DNA from 2 places in the Microbacterium bandirmense genome. Region 2 is predicted to be linked to the other one. Evidence: predicted binding sites of a transcription regulator. Region 2 holds the regulator's gene; the other holds the start of a gene.
What was found. The regulator LexA, encoded in region 2, represses DNA repair genes until DNA is damaged. The targets are predictions, from matches to a motif close to TCGAACANNTGTTCGA.
Positions count from the first base shown of each region.

Region 1: a site for LexA is predicted at 2,054-2,069, ahead of WDU99_RS00100 (HNH endonuclease signature motif containing protein). Genes of this name have one in related genera too.

Region 1 is NZ_JBBDGM010000001.1:18,157-22,132, reverse strand. Features, by position in the region: gene WDU99_RS00120 (GNAT family N-acetyltransferase) at 1-295, shown strand, start outside; gene WDU99_RS00115 (hypothetical protein) at 327-779, shown strand; gene WDU99_RS00110 (lysoplasmalogenase) at 818-1,483, shown strand; gene WDU99_RS00105 (RNA-binding S4 domain-containing protein) at 1,480-1,872, shown strand; gene WDU99_RS00100 (HNH endonuclease signature motif containing protein) at 2,080-3,825, shown strand; gene WDU99_RS00095 (NUDIX hydrolase) at 3,808-3,976, opposite strand, start outside.
Region 2 is NZ_JBBDGM010000006.1:29,839-33,814, forward strand. Features, by position in the region: gene hisB (imidazoleglycerol-phosphate dehydratase HisB) at 1-117, opposite strand, end outside; gene WDU99_RS08215 (histidinol-phosphate transaminase) at 114-1,205, opposite strand; gene WDU99_RS08220 (LysM peptidoglycan-binding domain-containing protein) at 1,250-1,612, opposite strand; gene lexA (transcriptional repressor LexA) at 1,915-2,601, shown strand; gene metE (5-methyltetrahydropteroyltriglutamate--homocysteine S-methyltransferase) at 2,708-3,976, opposite strand, start outside.

The sequences.
Region 1 (3,976 bases), on a different contig from region 2:
TGCCACCACCGAAGCGCTTGATGACGAGTCCGTCTGGGCGGTGACCTGCTTCGTCGTCCGTCGTGATCACCGCAACCAGGGCCTCAACGCGAAGCTGCTCAAGGCGGCCCTCGATCACGCCCGCGAGGCCGACGCCCGAATGATCGAGGCGTACCCGGTCGACAACACGCGCGGCTCGCACCGCTCGAACGACATGTTCCACGGGGCGCTTTCCACCTTCCTCGCCGCAGGATTCGAACAGGGACCAGCTCTCTCGGGCGGACGCGTCCTCGTGACGCGCCCGCTCACCACCTGATCCCCCGCCGCCGGGGCGCTACGGTGGCGCTATGACCACCGCGCACCCGATCATCGACGATCCCGACCTCGGCCGCCTCACGCGCGCCGAGACGACGCTCGATGACGGAGACACCGTCATCCACGACTGGTATGCGAGCAGCATCCGACTCGCCGACCGCGACGTCGACCTCATCATCGACGGCGCCGATCCCGACGAAGTCCAGCGCCTGCTCCCCCGCGCCCGCGCCGTGGTCACCGAAATCGACAGCATCCGCCGTCGCGCATCGGATGCCATCCTCACCCACTTCAGCGACACCGAGCCCTCACGCGCCGAGCTCGACGACGGCGCCGACGACCTGCTGCTCGACGTCATCGAGACGACCTCCGATACGACAGTGCTGCACTTCACCGACGCCTGCGGCCAGCATTTCCCCGCCGGCTACTGGCCGGCTGCGCACCTCGACGCCGACGGCAATGTCACCGAGGTCACCGTCGAATCGTGAACGGCTGAACACGCGCACCACCTGAATACGATGGAGGGATGCCGCGCAGCATCCGCCCCCTCGACATCGCCGTCTGGGTCCCGTACATCGTCCTCGCGATCATCCACGTCGTCGCCCTCGCTCTGCAGAGCCCGCTCGCAGCACCCACCAAGCTGACGCTGATGCCGCTGCTCGCCGTGCCGGTGCTGGCCGCTGCGCCCCGGCTGCGTCCGCGCGCCACGATCGCACTGCTGCTCGCCGCGCTGCTGTTCTCATGGCTCGGCGATGGCGCCGGCACGTTCTTTCCCTCCGGACCCGAGCTGCCGCTGATGCTGCTGTTCTTCGGCATCGCGCACATCGCCTACATCGTGCTGTTCCTGCGACACACCCGCGAGCGTCGGATGCCGTGGTGGGCGCTCATCTACGCACTGTGGTGGGTCGGGATGCTGGTGTTCCTCGGCCCGCACACCGGCGGGCTGTTCTTCGGCGTCGCCGCGTACGGGCTCGTGCTCGCAGGCACCGCGGCGACTGCCGCGCGCGGCAACCGCATCATCGCGCTGGGTGGCGCGTTCTTCCTGCTGAGCGACTCGATCCTCGCGTTCCGGCTGTTCCTCGACGGAATGCCCGCCTGGACCAGCCCCGCGGTCATGCTCACCTACACGCTGGGGCAGGGACTCATCATCGCCGGCGCGATCCGCGCCCTGCGAAAGGAGCGGACGAGATGACGTCGGATGCGGGAAGGGCGGATGCTGAAAAGCCCGTGCGGGTCGACAGCTGGCTCTGGTCGATCAGGATCTACAAGACGCGCTCGGCGGCGACCACTGCATGCCGCGCCGGGCATGTGCGGGTCAACGGCGAGCGGACCAAGGCCGCGCAGACCGTGAAGGTCGGCGATGAAGTGCGAGTTCGAATGTCGGGGTTCGATCGCATTCTGATCGTGCGCAAGACGCTGTCCAAGCGCGTGGGCGCGCCAGTGGCCGCGACCGCGTATGACGATCGCACGCCTCCTCGCGAGCCGGGCGCGATGATCGCGGTGCGCGACCGCGGCGCCGGGCGTCCGACCAAGCGCGAGCGCCGCGAGATCGACCGCCTGCGCGGGCGCGACACTCACTGAGCGCCTCCCTGCTCTGGTGTCGCACCCTGGCGGTAGCGTTGCTGGCAGGCACTACCTCTCCGGTCGTCGAGCGAGCGAAGCGAGCGCCGTACTGAGCGAGCGCAGCGAGTCGAAGTGACGAAACGGCCCAGTTCTCCAGAACCGATCCGGCAAAAATTCCTTCAGAAATCTCTTGTGACTTTCGAAGTTTTGTTCTATTCTGGATGCATGGCCTCCTCCATCACCGATCGTCTCGAGCAGCAGTCCGCGCTGCTGGATGAGTGGCTCGAGGTACGGAGGGAGATCAACCGGGCCGAGGCGCGAGCGGCTGCGCTGCTCGCTGAGCGTGCGGTGCTGATGGATGCGGATGTGGCTGAGCAGCCGCAGCATCGGGAGGCGATCGAGCGGTCGATGGTCGCGGAGTTCTCCGCGGCCGGGAACATCGCCCGCGGGACGGTCGAGCGGGCGGTCTCGGATGCCCGGTTCCTCGCCACCGGCGAGTATCCGGCCCTGTCCGCGTCCTACGCCGCCGGGATGGTCAGTGCGGCGCATGTGCGGGAGATCCTGCACGCAGCCTCCCCGGTCCGTGAGGCGGTCGCCGCCGGCACCGCCGACCCGGATGCGCTGGATGTCTACGACAGTGCGGCGGTGGTGTTCGCCGAGTCCGAATCCCCCGCCCGCACTCGTGTCCATGCCCGGGAGGTCGCCGCGGCACTGGCCGGGTCGACGATCACCGACCGGCACGAACGGGCACGCTCCGAGCGGACGGTGACCGTCCGCTCCGTCGGCGACGGGCTCGCGCTGCTGCAAGTCATCCTCCCCGAACACCTCGCCCTCGCCATCCACGACCGCCTCACCCAGATGGCCCGCCACCAGAAACAGCACGGCGAAGACCGCGAACCCACCCTCCCCCTCGACGAAGACGCCCTCCAGGACAAGCTCGACAACGACCCCCGCCACTACGGCCCCGAGAACGACACCGGCACCGGCACCGGCACCGGCGACGCGACGTTCTCCGGCAGCGGCACCGGTAGCAGTAGCGGCAGCAGCACTGGCAGCAGTAGCGACAGCGAGGGTGCGCACAGCGGCGAGACGATCTTCGGCGCCGGGGACACCTTCACCCGCGACCCATTCACCACCGGCCCGGGCAGCGACCCGTTCTACACCGGTCTCGGCGACGACGGCACCGAGTACGTCAACGGGGTCCGCGTCCCACCCGACGACGACCCCTTCCACGGCGACCCCGACGCCTACTGGGCCCACGTCGAAGCCATGATCACCGCAGGCCCCCAGGTCATCCACCTCCCCACCGATGAGCGCACCCTCGACCAGATCCGCGCCGACCTGCTCACCGACCTCCTCCTCACCGCCACCCCGACCGAGGTCCACGGCACCGGGTTGGAGAACATCACCGCCCGCATCCAAGTCACCGTCGCCGCCACCACCCTCACCGGAGCGGACAACAAACCGGCGCAACTGGACGGGCACGGGGAACTGCACCCCGACATCGCCCGATCCCTCGCCGGCCGCAACACCGGGTGGACCCGCCTGTTCCTCGACCCCACCGGCATGGTCACCGAAACCGACACCTACACCCCCACCGAACCCATGCGCAGGTTCCTGCGCGCCAGAGACCAGCACTGCCGCTTCCCCGGATGCCGCATGCCGGTGCACCGGTCCGAGATCGACCACACCCACGACCACGCCCACGGCGGCCCCACCGCCACCGACAACCTCGCCCACCTCTGCAAAACCCACCACGCCCTCAAACACCCCGACATCGACGACCAACACCGGTGGACCGCGCGGCAACTGCCGAACTGGGACCTGCAGTGGACCAGCCCGGCGGGACGAATCCACACCGAAACCCCACCACGACGCGTGATGTTCGTCCCGTCCGGTCCACTGTCCTCGGAATCGCCGACCATCCCGGCGTGGACCACCGCCCCGGCCGGCTCAGACGCGCCCTTCTGACTCCTCGCCATCGAGCTGCCGCAGCAGCCAGCCGACAGACTCGGTGCGCGCATCCGACCCCTCCGCGCGTGAGCGCAGTCCCCGATCGCTCGTGACGACGATCACAGTCCGGCCCTCGGCGACGAGCCTGGTGGCCTCCGCGACGATCGCA
Region 2 (3,976 bases):
GTTGATGTCGGTCCGGCCCGTTCCGTCGAGGTTCACCTGCACCTCGACGGTCGACTCGGACGTGCTGCGGGTGCGCTGCGCGGTACGCGGCTGCGGGGCGGTGCGGGAGTCGCTCATGAGTGGGATCCTATCGATGCGAGGGCTTCGAGAAAGGCGCTGGTCTCGGCCTCGGTTCCTGCCGAGACGCGCAGGTGTCCGGGGATGCCGACATCACGGATCAGCACACCGCGCTCGTACAGAGCGCGCCAGAGTGCGGGCGGGTCATCGACCCCGCCGAAGAGCACGAAGTTCGACCACGACTCGTGCGGCGTGAAACCGAGCGCTTCGAGCGTGGCCGAGATGCGGTCGCGCTGCTCGACGATCTCGTCGACCATGCGCAGCATCGTGTCGGAGTTGCGGAGCGCTGCCAGGGCGGCGGCCTGAGTCAGGGCACTGAGGTGGTAGGGCAGCCGCACCAGGCGCAGCGCGTCGATGAAGGCCGGGTCCGCTGCGACGTAGCCGACGCGGGCGCCCGCGAACGCGAAGGCCTTGCTCATCGTGCGCGAAACCGCCAGCCGTGGGCGACCGTGCAGCAGGGTCACCGCCGATACCGCCTCGTGGGGGGCGAACTCGAAGTAGGCCTCGTCGACGATCACGACCCCGCGCGCGGCCTCGTACACGGCCTCGATCACGTCGAGCCCGAGCGGGGTGCCCGTGGGGTTGTTGGGTGCGCACACCATGACGACGTCCGGATCCGCGGCGGCCACCTGTGCCGCAGCATCGTCGGGACTCAGCGAGTAGTCGTCGTCGCGAGTGCCGGCCACCCAGCTCGCACCGGTGCCCTGGGCGATCAGCGGGTACATCGAGTAGGTCGGCGCGAACCCGAACACCGTGCGTCCGGGTCCGGCGAAGGCCTGCATGATGTGCTGCAGCACTTCGTTGGACCCGTTGCCCGCCCAGATCTGATCGGCGGTCAACCCGTGTCCGAGGTACTCGGCGAATCCCTCGCGGAGCGCCGTGAACTCGCGGTCGGGGTACCTGTTGACATCGCGCAGAGCGAGGGCGATGTCATCGAGGATGTCACTGGCGACCTCATCGGGAACCGGATGCGTGTTCTCGTTCACGTTCAGCGCGACGGGCAGAGGAGCCTGCGGGGCGCCGTAGGGAGTGAGTCCGCGAAGGTCATCGCGGAGGGGCAGCTCATCGAGGGAGGTCACCCTTCCCATCGTAGAGCGGGTGGCCGTGAGTGGAGGCTCGATGACGCCGGGCGTCAGCTCGTGTAGGCGGTGGGAATGGAGATCTCGGCACCGACCTGGATCGCACCGGAGCTGAGGTTGTTCAGGCGCTTGATGTCTTCGATGACCACGCGCGGGTCTGCGCCGGGTGCCGCTTCAGCGGCGATCGACCACAGGCTGTCACCCGGCAGCACGGTGACCGACTCGAACGAGACCGGCTCGCTGTGAGAGCCGGACGCGAGCGCCGAACCGCCGGCGAGCACTGAGAAGGCGATGCCCACCGCGACGGGAAGGGCCGCCGCCACCGCGAGCACCCGGCGACCACGGGCGGTGATCCGCAGCCGGGTGGCCATCGGGACCGGTCGGCTCGTCGTCGCCTGGATTCCGATCGTGCTCATGGTGACTCCTCTGCTCTCCCCGCCATGGGGTGGAAGTGGTACAGCTTTCGCATCCGGCATCCGGCCGGGGATGCCGGATGCGAAGCTACGTACCGAACTTATCTTCGATATCGAACATCTGTCAAGACTTCTTCGAAACCACACCCGTGACTTTGTCGACACGCTCGAACAGATCTTCCGATTCGGGCATGTTCTCGGATACGGTTTCGATGAAGACAGCCCACCATGGGCCACCGACATTCGAACCGGAACGCCGCGCAGCCGCGGTTCCCGCACCGGCAGGAACGCACGAAGGAGCACCGATGAGCGACACCCCCGCCCCCGCATCCGAGGCTCCGCGCACACGGCGTCGCAAGAATCTCAGCGCCAAGCAGATGGCGATCCTCGAGGTGATCCAGACGTCGATCGCCCGGCACGGCTACCCGCCGAGCATGCGCGAGATCGGCGACGCCGTCGGCCTGAAGTCACTCTCCAGCGTGACCCATCAGCTCGGCCAGCTCGAGCTCAGCGGCTACCTGCGCCGCGACCCGGGCAAGACGCGGGCCATGGAGGTGCTGATCGACCTGCCGGGCTCCGGCACCGAGAACCCCGCCGACACCTCGCCGACCGTCGGCGACGCCGCGCTCGTGCCCCTGGTCGGTCAGATCGCCGCCGGGGTGCCGATCACCGCCGACCAGCAGGTCGACGAGATCTTCCCGCTGCCGCGCCAGCTGGTGGGCAAGGGCGACCTGTTCATGCTCAAGGTCAGCGGCGAGTCGATGATCGATGCCGCGATCTGCGACGGGGACTGGGTCGTGGTGCGCACACAGAACACCGCCGAGAACGGCGAGATCGTGGCCGCCATGATCGACGGCGAGGCCACGGTCAAGACGTTCCGCCAGCGCGATGGCCACACCTGGCTGCTCCCCCGCAACTCCGCCTTCGAGCCGATCCTGGGCGACGATGCCGTGGTGCTCGGCAAGGTCGTGGCGGTGCTGCGCGCGGTCTGATCCACGCCCCCTCTGAACGCCGACGCCCCCTTCCAGATGCGCATCTGGGAGGGGGCGTCGACGGTGCGAGGGGGCGTCGGTGGATATCGCCTCGCGTATGCGCGGCTCAGACCGCGACCGACACGTCCTCACGCACGCGGCGGGTGGCCTCGACGATGTTGCGCAGCGAGGCGACCGTCTCGTCGTAGCCGCGGGTCTTCAGCCCGCAGTCGGGGTTGACCCAGAGCTGGCGCACGGGCAGCGCGTCGACGGCGCGACGCAGCAGCACCTCGATCTCGTCCACGCCGGGAACCCGCGGCGAGTGGATGTCGTAGACTCCAGGGCCGATGCCGTGATCGAATCCGTTCGCAGCGATGTCGTCGACCACGTCCATCCGGCTGCGAGCGGCCTCGATCGAGGTGACGTCGGCATCCAGCGCGCGGATCGCGTCGATGACGACGCCGAACTCCGAGTAGCAGAGGTGCGTGTGGATCTGGGTGGCGGCCGCCGCACCGCCGGTGGCGAGACGGAACGAGCCGACCGACCAGTCGAGGTATGCCGGCTGGTCGATGCTCTTCAGCGGCAGCAGTTCGCGCAGCGCCGGCTCATCGACCTGGATGATGCCGATGCCGGCCGCCTCCAGGTCGCCGATCTCGTCGCGCAGCGCGAGGGCGACCTGGTTGGCCGTCTCGCCCAGGGGCTGGTCGTCGCGCACGAACGACCACGCGAGGATCGTCACCGGGCCGGTCAGCATGCCCTTGACCGGCTTCACGCTCAGCGACTGCGCGTACGACGCCCACGACACGGTGATGGGCGCAGGACGCGACACGTCGCCCCACAGGATCGACGGACGCGTGGCGCGCGATCCGTAGGACTGCACCCAGCCGTGCTGGGTCACCGCGAAGCCGTCGAGGTTCTCGGCGAAGTACTGCACCATGTCGTTGCGCTCGGGCTCGCCGTGCACGAGCACATCGAGGCCCAGATCCTCCTGCAGCGCGACGACGCTGTCGATCTCGCGCTTGAGGAAGTCCTCGTAGTCGTCGGCGGGCAGCTCGCCGCGAGTGAACTGCGCGCGGGCGCGGCGGATGTCGCCGGTCTGCGGGAACGATCCGATGGTGGTCAGCGGCAGCGCCGGCAGGCCCAGCGCCCGCTGCGCCTCCTCGCGCGCCTCATAGGGTGCGCGTGCGAAATCGGCATCCGCCAGCGTGCGCCCGCGCACGGCGCCGTCGCGAACGCCCGGCGCATCCCGACGGTCGGCGAGTGCGGACGACGCCGCCTGCAGCTCCTCGGCGATGGCATCCGCACCCTGTGCGAGCCCGGCGGCGAGGGTGACGACCTGGCCGACCTTCTGGTCGGCGAAGGCGAGCCACGACACCAGACGGTCATCGAGCAGGCT